3 regions of the Cobetia sp. ICG0124 genome follow, and region 3 is predicted to be linked to each of the others. Evidence: predicted binding sites of a transcription regulator. Region 3 holds the regulator's gene; each other region holds the start of a gene.

Region 1 (6,560 bases), 670 kb from region 3:
CATCCAGTCTCGCAGGACGATGATAGCGACTGGCCACACTGTGCACGACAAGCTGGATACCGCGCTCCAGAAGTGTCTGCTGGGAATAGCCACGTGCGCGCAGCCATTCACTGCGTGCGCGCTCCATGAAGCGCAGGTAATTGACGTAATAGACGATGCCACCCGCATCGGTATCCTCGATATAGACCCGCACCGCATGATGAAAATCGCCCGTCTGCCCAGTCAACGTTTCCTCGCCGGGTCTGGATGTCTGCAGAGACGACATCATGCGTCCTCCTGCCCACCCGGCGTCAGACGCGCCTGGGTCTCACGCGGTGTGATGCCGAAATGCTGATAGGCGGAACTGGTCACCACGCGCCCACGCGCCGTTCGCATCATGAAGCCCTGCTGAATCAGATAGGGCTCCAGCACATCTTCGATGGTATCGCGCTCCTCGCCGATGGCGGCCGCCAGCGAATCCACACCGACGGGCCCGCCATCGAACTTCTCGATCATCGACAGCAGCAACCGGCGATCCATATGATCCAGCCCGTGGCTATCCACATTGAGCATGTTGAGCGCCTTGTCCGCGACATCCAGCGTCAGACGGCCATCGCCGCGCACCTCGGTAAAGTCACGCACCCGCCGCAGCAGCCGATTGGCGATACGCGGCGTCCCTCGCGAGCGTCGTGCGATCTCGCGCGCGCCATCCATCTCCACTTCCATGCCTGACAGCTTCGCACTGCGCGAGACGATACCGGTCAGCGACTCGATATCGTAGAACTCGAGGCGCTGAACGATGCCGAAGCGATCTCGCAGGGGCGCGGTCAACAGACCAGCCCGGGTCGTCGCCCCCACCAGAGTGAATCGTGGCAGTTCCAGCTTGATCGAGCGGGCAGCCGGGCCCTCCCCGATCATGATATCCAGCTGATAATCTTCCATCGCCGGATACAGCACTTCCTCGACCGCCGGTGACAGGCGATGGATCTCGTCGATGAACAGTACATCGCCTTCCTGGAGATTCGTCAGCATGGCGGCCAGGTCACCTGCCCGCTCCAGAACCGGTCCGGACGTCGACTTGATGTCCACGCTCATCTCACTGGCAATGATGTGTGCCAGAGTGGTCTTGCCAAGTCCCGGGGGCCCGAATACCAGGGTGTGATCCAGGCTATCGCCACGACCGCGAGCGGCACTGATGAAGATTTCCATCTGCTCGCGCACGATCGGCTGACCGATATACTCATTCAGCGTTCGCGGCCGATTGGCGCGATCGATCCGTTCTTCCGGATCATGCGTGGCCGCGGAGATCAGTCGATCCGACTCCATCATGATGCTTGCTCAACTCCTGATGACTCATGCTGCAGACATGAATCATGTGGCGAGAGGTGGTCTGACCGAGGCAGTGAAATGATCTTGCGCCAATGCAATCAAGCGCGCACTTTCTACCCCAGTCGCCGGCCATTCCCTAGTCAATAAATCCAATCAGATCGTGCCTATTCTGTCATTCACGCTATCAGGCACGAGACACGTGCGCTAGCTGGCAGCTGGCCATCTTGCGGGCCAACGCCGCCTTGATGAGGGCTTCCGTGGAGGCACCTGTCTCGAGTCCCGAGAGCATCTTGGCCGCCTCGACCGGCTTGTAGCCCAGCGCGACCAGAGCGGCTTCGGCGTCGGCCAGGGGATGGGTAACCGGCGGCTGTGGCTGCGAAGCGCGCGCCATTTCCGACAGACCATCGTCCTGCGGAATCGTCCAATGCTTGAGCCGGTCGCGCATCTCGATGATCAGGCGGTCCGCCGTCTTCTTGCCGACGCCGGGCAAGCGAGTCAGTGCCCGACTGTCTTCGTCGTGCACGCAGCGAATGAAATCGGCCTGCTCCATTCCCGAGAGAATCGCCAGCGCCAGGCGCGGCCCGACCCCGGAAATCTTGATCAATTCCCGGAACAGACGACGCTCCGGCTCCTTGCCGAAGCCATAGAGCAACTGGGCGTCTTCACGCACGACCAGATGGGTGAACAGCTGACAGTCCTCCCCGACAGCCGGCAGACCCAGCAAGGTATTCATGGAGGCTTCAAGTTCATAGCCCACACCCTGTACATCGAGTACCAGATGAGGCGGCTGCTTTTCGAGCAAACGCCCGGTCAGACGTCCAATCATGTTTCGGGCACGGGTTGTTGCGATGCGGGCAAGCCTACCAAAGATAACGTGCAGGCGGCATGTCCGAGTGTCACGACGATTTTGTCGCATGAATCTGACAGTCAGACACCTCATTTGCCCGGCTCAAAGTCACGCCAGCTACTGCTGCGTCGTGCGCGGGTACTCTTGCGCCCTGCACCCGCCCCCAGGCCCAACGCCTCCAGCTGCGCGCCGCTCGGGGTCAGTCGCATGCGTGCAAAGCAATGTGTCAGCGCGATGGCCAGAGCATCCGCGGCATCCGCCTGAGGCGTTGCAGACAGCTTGAGCGTATGGGTCACCATATGCTGGACCTGGGCCTTGTCTGCTGCACCGGACCCCGTGACAGCCTGCTTGATCTGTCGCGGCCCATACTCTGATACCGGCAGGCCGTGGTTCGCCGCACACACGATGGCTGCCCCACGTGCCTGACCGAGCTTGAGCGCGGAGTCGGCATTCTTGGACATGAAGACCTGCTCGATGGCGAACTCCGCCGGGCGATGCATGGCAATCACTTCACTGATACCGGCGTAGATCTGCGCCAACCGCTGGTCGAGGCTGACCTGGGACATGCGGATGCAGCCACTGTCCACATAGCGGGGCTGAGCCGCCGAGACGTCCAGTACGCCGTAACCGGTCAGGCGTGACCCCGGATCAATGCCAAGAATGATCATGCCACCGCCTCGCGTCTCACACTCATTGCCTCTCCATCCCTGTCGTCTTTCGTGCTTACTGTGTATATAACCAGCCACAATGCCACAAAAAAGGCGGTGCGACACTGTCATTGCCTGCTGGATCAGGCCTGACCGCCTTCCTCTTCAACCTTGACCTTCTGACGCAGACGGATGTTCAGCTCCTTGAGCTGCTCACCGCTGACTTCCCCCGGGGCGTCGGTCATCATGCAGCCAGCGCTCTGGGTCTTCGGGAAGGCGATGACTTCACGAATGGTCTTGGCGCCGGTCATCAGCATGACCAGACGGTCGAGACCGAAGGCCAGACCACCATGGGGCGGCGCGCCGAACTTGAGCGCGTCGAGCAGGAAGCCGAACTTCTCTTCCGCTTCCTCTTCGCCGATGCCCAGCACTTCGAACACGGTACGCTGCATGCCCTGGTCGTGGATACGGATGGAACCGCCACCCAGCTCAGTGCCGTTGATGACCATGTCATAGGCGCGAGACAGTGCCGCTTCCGGATCGGCCTTGAGTTCTTCCGGGGTGCAGGACGGCGCGGTGAACGGGTGGTGCAGCGCGCTCAGGCGGCCGTTGGCATCGGCTTCGAACATCGGGAAGTCGACGACCCACAGCGGTGCCCATTCGCGGGTGTAGAGGTTGAGGTCTTCGCCCAGCTTGACGCGCAGCGCACCGATGGCCTCGGCCACGATGTTGGACTTGTCGGCACCGAAGAACACGATGTCGCCATCGACGGCGCCACAGCGGTCCAGCACGTCATCCACGACGTCTTCCATGAACTTGACGATCGGCGACTGCAGACCCTCGATGCCCTTGGCACGCTCGTTGACCTTGATCCACGCCAGGCCCTTAGCACCGTAGATGCCGACGAACTTGGTGTAGGCGTCGATTTCCTTGCGTGACAGGCTGGCACCGCCCGGCACACGCAGCGCGGCGACACGGCCCTTGTCATCCTTGGCCGGGCCGGAGAAGACCTTGAAGTCTACACCGCTCATCAGGTCATCGACATCGACCAGCTCCAGCGGGATACGCAGGTCCGGCTTGTCGGAACCGAAGCGCTGCATGGCTTCGGAATACGGCATGGTCGGGAAGTCGCCCAGCTCGACATCCAGCACTTCCTTGTAGAGACCACGGATCATGGTCTCGGTCATGCCCATGATGTCCTTCTCGTCGACGAAGCTGGCCTCGAGGTCGATCTGGGTGAATTCCGGCTGACGATCGGCGCGCAGATCCTCGTCACGGAAGCACTTGGCGATCTGGTAGTAACGATCGACACCGGCGACCATCAACAGCTGCTTAAACAGCTGCGGAGACTGCGGCAGCGCGAAGAAGCTGCCGGCATAGGTGCGGCTCGGCACCAGATAGTCACGTGCCCCTTCCGGCGTGGCACGCGTGAGAATCGGGGTTTCGATGTCGAGGAAGCCCAGGGCTTCCAGCTGGGCACGCACGCTGTGGGTGATGCGTGAACGCAGGCGCAGCTTGTCGATCATGTCCGGACGACGCAGGTCGACATAACGATACTTGAGGCGAACTTCCTCACCGACCTTGTTGTGGTCGTCCAGCTGGAACGGCGGCGTCTGTGCGGTGTTGAGCACTTCGACATCCTTGGCCAGCACTTCGATCATGCCTGTCGGCATGTTCGGGTTCTGGGTGCCTTCCGGGCGCATGCGAATACGGCCCTTGATGCGCAGGACGTACTCGCTGCGCGCCTTGTCGGCAGTGGCGAAGGCATCGACGGTGTCCGGATCGACGACGATCTGGGCGATACCGTCACGGTCGCGCATGTCGAGGAAGATGACGCCACCGTGGTCGCGACGGCGGTGCACCCACCCGCACAGAGTGACATCCTGATCGATCAGGGTCTCGTTCAGTTTGCCGCAATAGTGGCTGCGCATGTTGATTCCTTGTTGCTCAAATTCGTGATCGACGCACTGGTGCGCGTCTGTCTCAGAGGGCCTGACGACTGGAGATGTCAGGACGAGCTATCGCCACCTCCGGCCAGATTCTTCTTGCTGCCGGACTTGAAATCCGTTTCGTACCAGCCACTGCCCGCCAGACGGAAACCGGCGGCGGATACCAGCTTTTCCAGCTGGCCCGTCTTGCATTCCGGACATTCCGTCAGCGGCGCGGCGCTGATCTTCTGCAACTTGTCCATCCGATGGCCACAGGCCTTGCAGTGGTATTCATAGATCGGCATGGTTTTTTCTTGCATCAGACGTGCCGGAGACATCAATATGAGTGACATCTCAAGCACAGCTTCGGAACGCGTACAATAAGGCCAGTTGAACGTCTTTCAAGTCAAAGCGAAAGGGCCACATTATAGCGTGCTCGGCCCCTTGCGGGGCAACACCCCCGCAGGCCGTGATGCTCGACATGGCATCACTTGGCGACGGCCTTGACTTCAGCCGCCTGAAGGACCGGGTCAATGGGCTTGTCTGCCATGATGCCACGTTGCCCGAGCAGGTCGTGGAGCGTCTGGAGGGTGCCGAAATCGTGCTGGTCAACAAGGTACGCCTGGAGGCGCAGCATCTGGAGGCCCTGCCGACATTGAAGCTGATCGCCGTCATGGCCACCGGCACCAACAACATCGACATGGAAGCGGCAAGGGCGCAAGGCATACGCGTCATGAACGTCGCGGCCTATGGCACCGCCTCTGTCGCACAGCACACCTGGATGTTGATGCTGGCACTGGCCGGACAACTGCCTGGCTACCAGGGAGATGTCGCGAGCGGTGAATGGCAGCGCAGCAATACCTTCTGCCTGATGGGCCGCCCCACCCTGCAACTGGCCGGCAAGCATCTGGTGATCGTCGGCAAGGGAGAGCTGGGGACTGCCGTGGGCAGGTTGGCAGAGGCGTTCGACATGCGCGTCACCTTCGCCGCGCGCCCGGGCAGTGAGTCGACGTCTCAACGACCGAGCCTGAAACACCTCCTGCCTGAAGCGGACGTCATCAGCCTGCACTGCCCACTGACGCCTGAGACACACCATCTGATCGACGAGCAGGCCCTGGCGTTGCTGAAGCCCGGTGCCCTGCTCATCAACTGTGCACGCGGTGGCATCATCGATGAAGAGGCTGCACTTGCCGCCTTGAAGCGTGGGCACCTCGGTGGACTGGCCGTCGACAGCCTGCCGGAGGAACCGCCCCGGGAAGGCCATGCCCTGCTGACAGCGCTGGCCCATGCTTTCGATGTGCCGCAGATCCTCCTCTCCCGGGGCGCGCATGCGGTACTGACATTCGAAGGTATCGCCGAAGGTGGTGAACACGCGGTGACGCAGGACATGCACGGCTTCCAGGTCATCAGGATGGATCAGCCGATCAAAGTCCAGCTCGCGCATCACCAGCGGCTCACGCCCTGTCGCTCCCAGCATCCGCCACAGATTGGGGTGAATGTGGATGATGCGCCCGGGAATATCCATCTCCCACAGACTGTCGCCACTGGCTTCCAGGGAGTCGAGCAAGCGCCGCTCACTGGCCTGGAGTTCCTGCTGGGTCTGGCGCAGACGTCGGTACATCTCTTCCGCCGTATGATGGGCATCATCCAGCTCGACGATACCGCATTGCCCAGGAGACTCGATCTCCGCCCCCATGCCGATACGATGCAGGCGATCCCTGAGCTCTGCCAGCGGCACGGACAGATGGCGACTGATGTGGTGGGTGCGCCAGCTCATCAGCAGGAAGAAGCTCAGATAGAAGAGAATCAGTCCGCCCACCAGCGCCATGC
Region 2 (6,560 bases), 1.3 Mb from region 3:
TGTAGCGATCGCCATCTTCGTCCGGGCTGCCCGGCGGGCCACCGGCGACGTCTTCACCGTGATCATAGAAGATCTCGGAAGACGGGCCACAGGGGCCGGTGTCGCCCATCTGCCAGAAATTGTCCTCGTCGAGACGCGAGAAGCGGTTCTGATCGATGCCGACCTCGTTGAACCAGATGTCGCGGGCTTCGTCATCGCTGACGTGCACGGTGACCCACAGCTTCTCCTTCGGCAGGCCCAGCTCTTCGGTCAGGAACTTCCAGGCGAACTGGATGGCTTCGCGCTTGAAGTAGTCACCGAAGCTGAAGTTGCCCAGCATCTCGAAGAAGGTGTGGTGACGTGCGGTGTAACCGACGTTGTCCAGGTCATTGTGCTTACCGCCGGCGCGCACGCAGCGCTGTGCCGAGGTGGCACGGCTGTAGCCACGCGGATCACGGCCCAGGAAGACATCCTTGAAGGGCACCATGCCGGCGTTGGTGAACAGCAGGGTCGGGTCGTTGTTCGGCACCAGAGAACTGGTGGGAACGATGGTATGCCCCTGCTTCTCGAAATAGGTCAGGAAGGCGTTTCTGATTTCTGCGCTTTTCATAGAGGTTCCGTAGCGATGTGCGTAAAGACGCTCCGGGGGTCTTCTTCTGCATGACTTCCGCATGGTTTCTGCATGTTCATCCATGTGGGAATGCATGGAGGTGCAATGAAAAGCATGAAAGAAGGCGCCTGCCCCGTGCCGTCGCAAGACGACCTAGTATAACGCCTGTTCGCGCAAGCTAAAGGGGGGGAAATGGCTTGAGTGACCGGTTTGCGCGTTCCGAGCCATTGCCCGGGCAATGGCTGGCCTCACGCCTCGTCTTCCGTCCAGGCGGACTCCATGGCGTAGCGCAACTGCTCGTAGTCGAAGCCGCGCTGGAGCAGGAAGCGCTCTCGGCGCGCACGCTCCTTGTGACCCTCGCCCGCTGAGGAAAAGCGCCTTGCCAACGTCTCGCGCGCCAGCTCGAAGAAGTCCACCGCATCAATATGTCCGAAGGCATCAGGCACCGGATCACAGGCAGCACGCATCACGGCACCTGACGTCTCGTTGTCGATGCCACGCTGGCGCAACTCCTGCTGGATACGCCTGGGGCCCTGCCCCCTCAGCACCCGTGTCCGCAGGAAGCTGGCGGCGAAGCGCTCATCGGATTGCAGGCCTTCCTCGACCAGACGCTCCAGCACTTCCTCGATCAGCAGCTCGACCTCATCACGACTCAAGCGCGTCTCGGCGCCCTCCTCGCCACTCGCGGACTGCTCCGCCAGCGCATCATCGCTGACGGTCTGCAGGTAGTCGCGCTCCTTGAGATAGTCGTGCAGCTCGCGACGGCTGTGCTCGCGGCGTGCCAGACGTGCGATGGCGTCATTGCGGGCACGCCGTTGCGGCGTCATCGCGCCGACATCGAGGGGCTGATAGTCCGGCCCGGCGGTCTCTCTTTCCTGATCGTGCATGTTGGCGCTCCATCGAGATCCAGATCATCTTCATTTTCGGCGACCACTTCTTCCTTGGCCTCTTCCTTGGTTTCCGGAGAAGCCAGCAGCTGGGCGCGAATCTGGCTCTCGATCTCTTCCATGATCGCGGGGTTGTCCTCCAGATACTGGGCGGAGTTGGCCTTGCCCTGACCGATCTTGCTGCCCTGGTAGCTGTACCAGGCACCTGCCTTGCCGACCAGACCACACTGCACGCCCAGATCAATGACCTCACCGGCGTGGTAGATGCCCTTGCCGTAGAGAATCTGGAACTCGGCCTGGCGGAACGGCGGCGCGACCTTGTTCTTCACGACCTTGACGCGAGTCTCGTTACCGGTGACTTCATCGCCGGACTTCACGGAGCCGGTACGACGGATGTCGAGACGGACACTCGAGTAGAACTTCAGCGCGTTACCACCGGTGGTGGTTTCCGGGCTACCGAACATCACCCCGATCTTCATGCGGATCTGGTTGATGAACACCACCATGCAGTTGGCATTCTTGATGTGACCCGTCACCTTGCGCAGCGCCTGGGACATCAGACGCGCCTGCAGGCCGACGTGGGAGTCACCCATCTCACCCTCGATCTCGGCACGCGGCGTCAGGGCTGCCACGGAATCGACGATGATGACGTCGACACCACCGGAACGCACCAGCATGTCGACGATCTCGAGTGCCTGCTCACCGGTATCCGGCTGGGAGACCAGCATCTCGTCCAGATTGACGCCGAGCTTCTCGGCGTAGGACGGATCCAGCGCGTGCTCGGCATCGATGAAGGCACACACCTTGCCCTGCTTCTGGGCCTGGGCGATGACCGAGAGCGTCAGTGTCGTCTTGCCCGAGGATTCCGGACCGTAGATCTCGACCACTCGACCGAAAGGCAGGCCACCGATGCCGAGCGCGATATCCAGGCCCAGAGACCCGGTGGATACCGACGGGATGGCCACACGCGGGGCATCGCCCATGCGCATGACGGCGCCCTTGCCGAACTGGCGCTCGATCTGGGACAGCGCCGCGTTCAGCGCCTTGGTACGATTGTCGTCCTGTGCCATGTGGCCTCCTGTCGAACGGCGGCGCCGCATGGGCAACCACCTGAAATAGGAAATTCTCAAGCTTCGGGTGATGCAGAGACTGTCAGCCTAGCGGCTGGGCTGTCATGGCAAAACCCTGTATACATGGACAGTATGATGCCGCATGTTTCATCGTTCTGCCAGTCCGGTGATGCGCTTTTTCAGGCAGCAGTCTCAACGCAGAGGGTTGCATGCGTCTCGAGCCTCACCAGTTCAGCCCTGCCAGGCTTCCACGCATTCGATCAAGCCTTGCAATGCCACCCTCACGGCGGCGTCGCGCACGGCCTGCCGGTCTCCCGGAAAGTGGAAACACCGCGCCTGCTGTCGCGCCTCACTGCCCCATGCCAGCCACACCGTCCCCACGGGCTTTTCTTCACTGCCGCCTCCCGGACCCGCCACACCACTGATTGCCACCCCCAATTCGGCACCGCTGTCACGACACGCTCCCTTGACCATCTCGCGCACGACGGCCTCGGAGACTGCCCCGAAGTCCGCGAGCGATGCTTCGCTGACGCCGAGCAGACGCCGCTTGGCAGCATTCGAGTAGGTCACATAGCCCGCCTCGAAATAGCCGGAGCTACCGGAAATCGCCGTGATCGCGGCACTCACGCCACCCCCGGTGCATGACTCTGCAGCAGTGATCTGGACTCCGCGCGCCAATGCCAGCGCCTGCAGCTGCTCGGCCAGTGCATTCGCATCCGGTGCCTCGGACGTCGTATCCGTCAATCGGGCCATGAACGAACTCCTTTCTAGAAGTGGTCTGAGGAAAAGGGAAGCGAGCAGGAGGCATCACAGGCATTGGAGCCGGCCGTGCCAGTCCGTAGAATATCGCGCATCCCGCATGCCGTGTTCTCGCATGTGCGTCTTTTTCCCATTGCAGTGCAGTCAAGGAAGTCCATGGCCATGGCCAAGAACAGCGCGCCCCAGATGACGCCGATGATGGCGCAGTACATGAAGATCAAACGCGAGCACCCCGGTGTGCTGCTGTTCTATCGCATGGGCGACTTCTATGAGCTGTTCCATGAGGACGCCAAGCGAGCCGCGCAACTGCTCGACATCACCCTGACGGCACGTGGCAGCTCCGGCGGCTCCCCCATTCCCATGGCAGGGGTGCCTTATCACAGCGCCGAGGGTTACCTGGCACGCCTGGTGAAAATGGGCGAATCCGTGGCCATCTGCGAGCAGATCGGCGATCCCGCGACCACCAAGGGCCCCGTCGAGCGCAAGGTGGTGCGCATCGTCACACCGGGCACCCTGCATGACGAGGCGCTTCTGGATGCCAGCCGTGACAATCTGCTGGTGGCGCTGCATCGAGACGGTGAGACCTGGGGCCTGGCGGCACTGGAGCTTTCCTCAGGACGCTTCAGCGTACTGGAAGTCAATGGCGATGAAGAACTGCTGGCCGAGATCCAGCGTCTGTCACCCGCCGAGCTGATGGTCGGCGAGAGTCGTGAACTGCCAAGCAGTCTTGCCTCACGCCCGGGCCTGACCCGTCAGAGTGACTGGCATTTCGACCATGAGACCGCGTTGCGCCTGCTGTGCGATCAGTTCGGCGTTCAGGACCTCAATGGTTTCGGTTGCAGTCATCTGACCTGCGCGGTCACCGCTGCTGGTGCCCTGCTCGACTACGCGCGTGACACGCAGCGCACCGGTCTGCCCCACGTGACGGCGCTGGCCGTGGAGAGTCGCGACGATTCGGTCGTGATCGATGCCGCCAGCCGTCGCAACCTCGAGATCGACACCAATCTTGGCGGCAGCAGCGACAACACGCTGGCCAGCGTATTGGACGTGACTGCTACCGCGATGGGCTCACGCCTGCTCAAGCGCTGGCTCAACCGCCCGCTGCGCGATCAGACCCAGATCGGCCAGCGCCAGGCGGCAGTGCAGCGCTTGATTGAGGGTGACTACCCCTTCGAACTGCAAGGCCTGCTCAAGCGGATCGGCGATGTGGAGCGCATCCTGGCGCGTGTTGCACTGCGCAGCGCCCGCCCGCGGGACATGGCGCGCCTGCGTGATGGCCTCAATACACTGCCAGAGCTGCGCGCCGTGCTCGCCAGCGTCGAGAAAGGCAGTGCCATCGATGACCTGCGCGATGGCATCCGCCTGTTCCCCGCCCTCTCGGCCATGCTCAGCGAAGCGCTGATCGAGAATCCGCCGGTCGTGCTGCGCGATGGCGGGGTGATCGCCGATGGCTACGACGATGAGCTGGACGAGTATCGCGGCCTCTCCGAGAACGCCGGTCAGTATCTGGTGGCCCTCGAGACCCGTGAGCGTGAGCGCACCGGCATCAGCAACCTCAAGGTCGGCTACAACCGCGTTCATGGTTACTTCATCGAGCTGCCGCGCTCCCAGTCAGCGGAAGCTCCGCCGGAATACATCCGCCGCCAGACGCTCAAGAATGCCGAGCGCTTCATCATCCCGGAACTCAAGGAATTCGAGGACAAGGCGCTGTCGGCCAAGTCCAAGTCGCTGGCCCGCGAGAAGCTGCTGTATGAGCACCTTCTGGATGACCTGAATACCGAACTGGATGGCCTGCAGCAGACGGCACGCGCCCTGGCGTCACTGGATGTGCTCACCGCCTTCGCTGATCGCGCCGCCGCACTGGACTTCGTCCGCCCACAGCTCAGCGACACGCCGGGAATCGACATCGAAGGCGGCCGCCACCCGGTGGTGGAACATGTCAGCGACCACCCCTTCGTGCCCAACGACGTGCGCTTTGACGATGCGCGCCGCATGCTGGTGATCACCGGCCCCAACATGGGCGGTAAATCCACCTACATGCGTCAGACCGCGCTGATCGCACTGCTCGCGCATACCGGCAGCTTCGTACCCGCCGCTCGCGCCTGCATCGGCCCGCTGGATCGCATCTTCACGCGTATCGGCTCCTCGGATGACCTGGCCGGTGGCCGCTCGACCTTCATGGTCGAGATGACCGAGACTGCCAGCATCCTGCACAACGCCACCGACGAGAGTCTGGTGCTGATGGATGAGATCGGTCGCGGCACCTCGACCTTCGATGGCCTGTCATTGGCCTGGGCAAGCGCCGAGCACCTGGCCCGCACGCGCGCCTTCACGCTGTTCGCGACCCATTATTTCGAGATGACGGCACTCCCCGAGCACGTCGATGGCGTGGCCAACGTTCACCTGACCGCCGCAGAGCATGGCGATGGCATCGTCTTCATGCACCGTGTCGAGGAGGGGCCGGCAAGCCAGAGTTATGGCCTGCAGGTTGCCCAGCTGGCCGGGGTCCCGCAGAACGTCATCCTGCGTGCACGTGAGAAATTGACCAGTCTCGAGCAGCAGGAGGTCGATCGTCCGCAGGTTGCCCGTGAAGATGCACTCGGCCAGCCAGTACCGCAGCAGAATGACCTCTTCGCGGCACCGCCTCACCCGATCGTCGAAGCCTTGACCCAGCTGGACCCGGATGACCTGAGCCCCAAGCGGGCACTGGAACTCATCTATGAATGGCGCCGACACTCGACAGTGCGCGATGGGCATAGCACCATTCCAAAACGATCCGCCCACGCTGATTGCGAGGGCGGCAGAGCGCCACTAGAATAACGCCTTATAACACTCGCGCCGCTTATAACCTGAAACTCAAGATGCCGCTCAGACGGCACAGAGTGGCGCTGGACCACGACCTACGAGAGACGCCGACCCGCGTCAGGAGACCCAGATGGCATTCATCGTCACCGAGAACTGCATCCGCTGCAAATACACTGACTGCGTGGAGGTCTGCCCGGTCGATTGCTTCTATGAAGGCCCCAACTTCCTGGTCATCAACCCGGACGAGTGCATCGACTGCGCTCTGTGCGAGCCGGAGTGTCCCGCGGAAGCCATCTTCTCCGAGGACGAAGTGCCGGAGAATCAGAAGGAATTCATCGAGCTGAATGCCGATCTGGCCGAAGTGTGGCCGAACATCAGCGAGAAGAAGGACGCCATGGAAGACGCCGAGAAGTGGGATGGTGTCGAAGGCAAGCTCGAATACCTGGAGCA
Region 3 (6,560 bases):
GCCAACGTCTACTCCAGCAAGGAAGGCGCTCAGGAAGCTCACGAAGCGATCCGTCCCTCCGAGGTGGCGCGTCGCGCGACGGACCTCACCGGCATGGAGCGTGACGCGGAGCGTCTGTATGAGCTGATCTGGCGTCAGTTCGTCGCCTGCCAGATGGTGCCGGCGGAGTATCTGTCCTCGACCCTGACCATCGAGGTCGATGGCTACGAGCTGCGCGCCAAGGGCCGGGTGCTCAAGTTTGACGGTTATACCCGCGTGATGAAGCCGGCGGGCAAGAAGGAAGAGGACCAGTCACTGCCGGACCTGGCCATCGGCGAGGTGCTGGAGCTGGTCGAGCTGGACCCGCAGCAGCACTTCACCAAGCCGACGGCGCGTTACACCGAAGCCAGTCTGGTCAAGGAGCTGGAGAAGCGCGGCATCGGCCGTCCTTCGACCTATGCGGCGATCATCTCGACCATTCAGGATCGTGGTTACGTGGCGCTGGAAAATCGGCGTTTCTACGCCGAGAAGCTGGGTGACATCGTCACTGATCGTCTCAGTGAATCCTTCAAGGACCTGATGGACTTCGGCTTCACCGCGCGCATGGAAGACTACCTCGATGAGGTGGCCAACGGTCAGCGCAACTGGCGTGAACTGCTGGATGCCTTCTACGCCGAGTTCAAGGCCGAGCTGGATCACGCCCAGTCAGAAGAGGGCATGCGCCCGAATCAGCCGGTGCCGACCGATATCGCCTGCCCGACCTGTGGTCGCGAGATGCAGATCCGTACCGCCTCCACCGGCGTCTTCCTGGGGTGCTCCGGTTACAACCTTCCGCCCAAGGAGCGCTGCAAGACCACCATCGACCTGTTGCCGGGGGATGAGGCGGTCGCCGCTGACGCGGATGAGAATGCCGAGACCGATGCACTGCGTGCCAAGCGCCGTTGTCCGATCTGCGCCACGGCCATGGACAGCTATCTGATCGACGAGCAGCGCAAGCTGCACGTCTGCGGCAACAGCCCGGATTGCGTGGGACATGAAGTCGAGCAGGGTCAGTTCCGCATCAAGGGCTACGATGGGCCGGTGATCGAGTGCGACAAGTGCGGTGCCGACATGCAGCTCAAGACCGGGCGTTTCGGCAAGTACTTCGGCTGCACCAACGAGGATTGCAAGAACACCCGCAAGCTGCTCAAGTCCGGGGAGGTCGCGCCGCCGAAGATGGACCCGATCCCCATGCCGGAACTTGCCTGCGTGAAGGTCGAGGATCACTACGTGCTGCGTGATGGCGCCAGTGGCCTGTTCCTTGCCGCCAGTCAGTTCCCCAAGAATCGCGAGACGCGTCCGCCGCTGGTCAGCGAGCTCAAGGCGCATGCCGACGAGCTGCCGGAGAAGTATCACTTCATCCTCAAGGCGCCGGAGAAAGACCCCGATGGCCGCCCGACGCAGATTCGTTTCTCGCGCAAGGCCAAGGAGCAGTTCGTGATGACGGACGAAGATGGCAAGGCGACGGGGTGGAAGGCGACCTTCGACAACGGCCGTTGGGTCGTCGAGGACAAGCGCATGGGAGCCAAGAGCTGATGAGCCAGCGTGGCCGCACCAATCAACTGCTGTATCAGGCCGAGTTGCTGCTGGAGCAGGCGGCCGTCGCGACGCGTGATGAGCATGCCGTCGCACGGCGCATGGCCGGTGAGGAAGGGGCGCTGGCGTTGATGGAGCTGGCATTGGCCTCGTTGATCGAGGAGTGCGCCGCGTCGGCACGCTGGCCTGAGGGCAGCTGGCGCGAGCGGCTGGCCACACCGCCGACTCCCGTGGCGGAAATCGAGCAGTTGCGAAGCCTGCAGGCGCAGCCGGACAGTTGGTTGAGCCAGCTAGTGGCCGATATCACGCGTCTGCATGAAGAGGGCGGTGCTGCCCGGCGTGAGGAAGGCCAGGCGCGTGGCGATGGTCTCATCATCGCCGCGGCGGCCAATGCGCCTCTGGCAGAGCGTCTCGCCACGGCAGTCAGCGCCATGAAGGCGTTGCTGTCACACCTTCGCGAGTCGAATGTGGAGTGGTAGATGTCACGCACCTGTCATTCAGGTGACGCCCTGGCATGACGGGTGCTAGACTGGCGGCATTGTGGCAAGCCCTGCATTCTCCGGTACGACCATGGCTCTGGCTGTGGTCGTACTTTTTTCTGCATTGTCGCCAGTGACCAGGATGCCGTGCAGGAGGAATGACGTGTCCGATCCCGCCGTACTTGAAATCGTGCAAATGGAAGATGGGGAAGTGATCCTGCGTGCCGCCGAGAGTGAAGGTGAGCCACTTCTCAGTATCCGCATCTCCGATGAAGCTGCCGATCTGCTGCGTGACAATCGCTTCGAGGTCGCGCGTGAGATGATCGACCACGCCATCACCCGCACCCGCCTGTGGGATGGCGAGGATGATGAGGACGAGCAGTCGGAAGGCATGGTGCACTGACTGCGAGCCATGAGATCAGTGCAGGCCGCCATCGCGGATCACGCCCACGCCGAGGCCCTCGATTTCCAGGCTGTCCGTGCGCAGATCCACCTTGATGGGAGCGAAGTCCTCGTTCTCGGCTTCCAGCCATACGTAATGGCCATCGCGACGGAAGCGCTTCACCGTCACTTCATCCCCCAGACGCGCTACCACGATCTGTCCGTCACGCACGCTGCTCGTGCGGTGCACGGCCAGCAGGTCACCTTCCAGAATGCCGACATCCTTCATCGAGACCCCGCGCACGCGCAGCAGATAGTCGGCGGCAGGCGAGAAGTAGTCACTGGGCAGTGGGCAATGGCGATCGATATGCTGGCTGGCCAGGATAGGGCTGCCAGCGGCCACTTCCCCGATGACCGGCAGGCCCTGCTCGCTATCCTCTTCCGCCTCGGCCAGAGACGGCACGCGGATGCCCCGCGAGGTGCCCGGCACCATCTCGATGGCTCCCTTGCGCTTCAGGGCACGCAGATGCTCTTCCGCGGCATTCGGTGAGCGAAAGCCCAGTGCCTGGGCGATTTCGGCACGCGTTGGCGGATAGCCTGAGGACTTGATGGTCTTGATGATGAAATCGAAGACATCCTGCTGGCGCGGAGTAAGCGGCTGAGTCATGGGCATTGCCTTTGGCCTGGGCGGCATCTGAGCTGACGGCACGGGGTGTGCATCCATACAACTGTCATTGTATCCAGTCATGGCGGTCATGCAAGGCATCGTGGACCTGACAAGGCATCCGCCCATGGCCCAGACCGATACCGTTACCCGTATCCTCGATACCGCCGAGGTCCTGTTCGCCGAGCGAGGCTTCGCCGAAACCTCGCTGCGCAATATCACCAGCAAGGCCAAGGTCAACCTGGCGGCGGTCAATTATCACTTCGGCTCAAAGAAGTCATTGATCCAGGCAGTGTTCGCCCGCTATCTCGACCCCTTCAGCGAGCGTTTCCATGCGGCACTCGACAGTGTCGAGCAGCAGCATGCCGGTCGTCAGGTGCCGCTGGAAACGCTGCTGGAAGTGATGGCGCGCACGGTGCTGGAGGTGCCGGCCGAGCGCAACAGCCTGCGTACCTTCATGCGCCTGCTCGGGCTTGCCTATACCCAGGGGCAGGGCCACATGCGTCGCTACATCCGCGAGCATTACGGCACGGTCTTCAGCCGCTTCGCCGAGCTCCTGAAGCTTGCGACGCCGGACCTGCCAGACAACGAGCGCTTCTGGCGTCTGCACTTCATGCTCGGCAGCGTGATCTTCACCTTCTCGGGACTGGACGCACTGCGCGATATCGAAGAGGCCGAATACGGCCATCACACCAGTGTGCGCGAGCTGATCCAGCACATGCGTCCGGTGGTGGTGGCGGCGATGGCGGCTCCGCTGCCGGCCTCGCTCGGAGATGGTGAAGCGGTCACCCAGGCGGCCAGCTGATGGCTTGCTGGGTGGCGGTGGATCTCACCCGCCAGCGTCTTGAGATACGCAATGACGCGCCGAGTGGCAGTCGTGATGCGCCGCCCCCCGCGGCTGACCCTGACACGCTGGTGCATGCCTGTGCGATCTCCAGCGGCCTCAACGGTATCGGCGAGCTCGATGGCAGCGGTTGCACGCCGACCGGCTGGCATGTGGTTCGCGCCGCGATCGGGGAGGGCAATCCGCGTGGTGCCGTCTATCGTGGGCGGCGCTTCACGGGAGAGGTGTTCACGCCTCGACTGGCCGCCGAGCACCCCGAACGCGACTGGATCCTGACGCGTATCCTGTGGCTCAGCGGTCGTGAGCCCGGCATCAACCGTGGCCGCAACGCGGCGGGACAGCGCGTCGACAGCCTGCGGCGCTACATCTACTTCCATGGCACGCCGACCAGCGAGCCGATGGGCACCCCGGCCTCCCATGGGTGCATTCGTCTGCGCGATGAGGATCTGCTGTGCCTTTTGACGCTGCGTTGCCTGGCGGCTGGTGCTCGCGACTGTTCGAGTCGCGCTCAGTCGGCTAGAATTGCGCCTTTCCTCGCGCCGGCCGCCTGTCCTGAGGCTTGTCTTCCAGGCTGCCGAGCCCCGTAAGCAGGCCATGGACAGGAAGGATGTCATGACACAGCCATTGGGCTCCGTAATGCTCGACGTCGAGGGGCATACCCTCACGTCTGACGAACGTGAACTACTGGCACGCCCCGCCGTCGGCGGCGTCATCCTGTTTGCGCGCAACTGTGTTTCTCCCGAGCAGGTGCTGGCGCTGTGCGGTGAGATCCGCCGCGTCAATCCACATCTGTTGATCGCCATCGATCAGGAAGGCGGACGGGTGCAACGGCTGCGCGAAGGCGTGACCCGCCTGCCGCCGATGCGCGCCCTGGCACATTGCTGCCTGGGACGTGACTGTGACGGCTGCGGTGATGATGCCCAGTCGTCAGGGCTCGGGTTTGCCCGTGACGCCGGCTGGTTGCTGGGCATGGAGATGGCCGCCATTGGCTGCGACATCACCTTCGCGCCGGTATTGGATATCGATGTCGCGGGTTCCACCATCATCGGCGACCGCAGTTTCGGGACGACTCCCGAGGACGTGATTGCCGTCGGTACCGCCTTCATCGAGGGCCTGCGCGAAGCTGGCATGGCAGCGGTCGGCAAGCATTATCCCGGTCATGGTGGCATCGCGGCGGATACCCACCGCGAGCGCGTGATCGACCCCCGCCCCTTCCGCGAGCTGCGCGAGCATGATCTCAAGCCCTTCGCGGCGCTGGCGGATCGCCTGGGTGGCGTGATGCCGGCTCATGTCATCTACCCCGATTTCGATGCGCGCCCCGCCGGCTTCTCGCCAAGCTGGCTGGGGCTGCTGCGTGAGGAGTTCGGTTTCAAGGGCGCCATCTTCTCCGATGACCTGGGCATGGCGGCTGCCGTGGCCGAGGGCGAGCCGGAAGTGCGCGCTCGTCTGGCACTGGATGCCGGCTGCGACATGGCGCTGGTGTGCAATGATCCCGCCGCCGCACGTGCCGTGCTCGACAGCCTCGATGGGGATGAGCAGCGCAATGCCGGCAAGCGTCAGGCGCGTCTGCGCTACGGGCGCGCCCGCCCCACGCTCGAGGGCCTTGCGGGGCTGTCTCGCTGGCGGCGTACCCATGCACGTCTCGAGGCGCTGGCGGCCAGTCAGCCGCCAAGGACTCCACATGGCTGAGAAATCCGCCACCGAGGCGGCTGCCGACAAGCTGGCGGCGCCTGCCGAAGAGATGATCAATCACTGGGTCGAGCCGCTGCGCAACTGGGTGGAGCAGACCTTCGGTCTGCCACTCTGGGGGATCAACCTCGCCCTGGTGCTGGTGGCCGTGGTCGTGCTGCATCTGAGCGAGCGCATTCTGCTCAGTCGCCTGGCCGTGCATGCCGAGAAGAGTCGCAACCTGTGGGATGACGCGCTGCTGCACGGGCTGCGCCATCCGCTGTCTCTGTGGCTCTACAGCATGGGGTCGCTGGTCGCGCTGGATATTCTTGCCCATCAGTTCGCGCCCGGCAGCCTGGAGGCCTATCTGGGCACGGTGCGCCAGATCATCACCCTGCTGGCGCTGGCCTGGGCGTTGATTCGCATGATCAAGCGCTTCGAGTCGCTGCGTACCACGCCACCGCCCGGCACCAACGTCAATGCGATGGATGCCACCACGGCCTCGGCGATCAGCAAACTGCTGCGTGCCGTCGTGATCGTGCTGGTGGGTCTGGCCATCCTGCAGAATCTCGGTGTGTCACTGTCCGGCGTGATGGCCTTCGGTGGGGTCGGCGGTATCGCGGTGGGCTTCGCCGCGCGTGATCTGCTGGCCAACTTCTTCGGTGCCCTGATGATCCATCTCGACCGCCCATTCAAGGTCGGTGACTGGATTCGCTCGCCGGACCGCGAGATCGAGGGCACCGTCGAGGACATCGGCTGGCGGCTGACGCGCATCCGCACCTTCGACATGCGTCCGCTCTACATCCCCAACGCCATCTTCACCAGCATCGCGGTGGAGAATCCGTCACGGATGTACAACCGGCGCATCTTCGAGACCATCGGCTTGCGTTACGAAGATGCCACCCGGGTCGGTGACATCATCACCGCGGTCCGCGAGATGGTGGAAGGGCATGACGAGATCGACCAGACG

The links. Region 3 encodes LexA, which represses DNA repair genes until DNA is damaged. Its sites were predicted from a motif close to TACTGTNTANNTANACAGTA; they were not measured.
Region 1: ruvC (crossover junction endodeoxyribonuclease RuvC) is a predicted target of LexA. The motif match lies at 2,880-2,899, and genes of this name have one in related genera.
Region 2: recA (recombinase RecA) is a predicted target of LexA. The motif match lies at 2,660-2,679, and genes of this name have one in related genera.

The regions. Positions count from the first base shown of each region.
Region 1 covers NZ_CP024893.1:1,788,741-1,795,300, forward strand. Annotated here, with positions in the region: gene ybgC (tol-pal system-associated acyl-CoA thioesterase) at 1-268, opposite strand, end outside; gene ruvB (Holliday junction branch migration DNA helicase RuvB) at 265-1,308, opposite strand; gene ruvA (Holliday junction branch migration protein RuvA) at 1,493-2,134, opposite strand; gene ruvC (crossover junction endodeoxyribonuclease RuvC) at 2,245-2,823, opposite strand; gene aspS (aspartate--tRNA ligase) at 2,946-4,733, opposite strand; gene CU110_RS08295 (zinc ribbon domain-containing protein) at 4,811-5,035, opposite strand; gene CU110_RS17945 (NAD(P)-dependent oxidoreductase) at 5,212-6,560, shown strand, end outside.
Region 2 covers NZ_CP024893.1:401,435-407,994, reverse strand. Annotated here, with positions in the region: gene alaS (alanine--tRNA ligase) at 1-589, opposite strand, end outside; gene CU110_RS01915 (regulatory protein RecX) at 838-1,476, opposite strand; gene recA (recombinase RecA) at 1,413-2,546, opposite strand; gene CU110_RS01905 (CinA family protein) at 2,778-3,299, opposite strand; gene mutS (DNA mismatch repair protein MutS) at 3,468-6,125, shown strand; gene fdxA (ferredoxin FdxA) at 6,241-6,560, shown strand, end outside.
Region 3 covers NZ_CP024893.1:2,455,635-2,462,194, reverse strand. Annotated here, with positions in the region: gene topA (type I DNA topoisomerase) at 1-1,554, shown strand, start outside; gene CU110_RS11550 (DUF6586 family protein) at 1,554-2,033, shown strand; gene CU110_RS11545 (hypothetical protein) at 2,197-2,436, shown strand; gene lexA (transcriptional repressor LexA) at 2,452-3,081, opposite strand; gene CU110_RS11535 (TetR/AcrR family transcriptional regulator) at 3,206-3,883, shown strand; gene CU110_RS11530 (L,D-transpeptidase) at 3,883-4,509, shown strand; gene nagZ (beta-N-acetylhexosaminidase) at 4,535-5,611, shown strand; partial or broken gene CU110_RS18030 (mechanosensitive ion channel family protein) at 5,556-6,560, shown strand, end outside.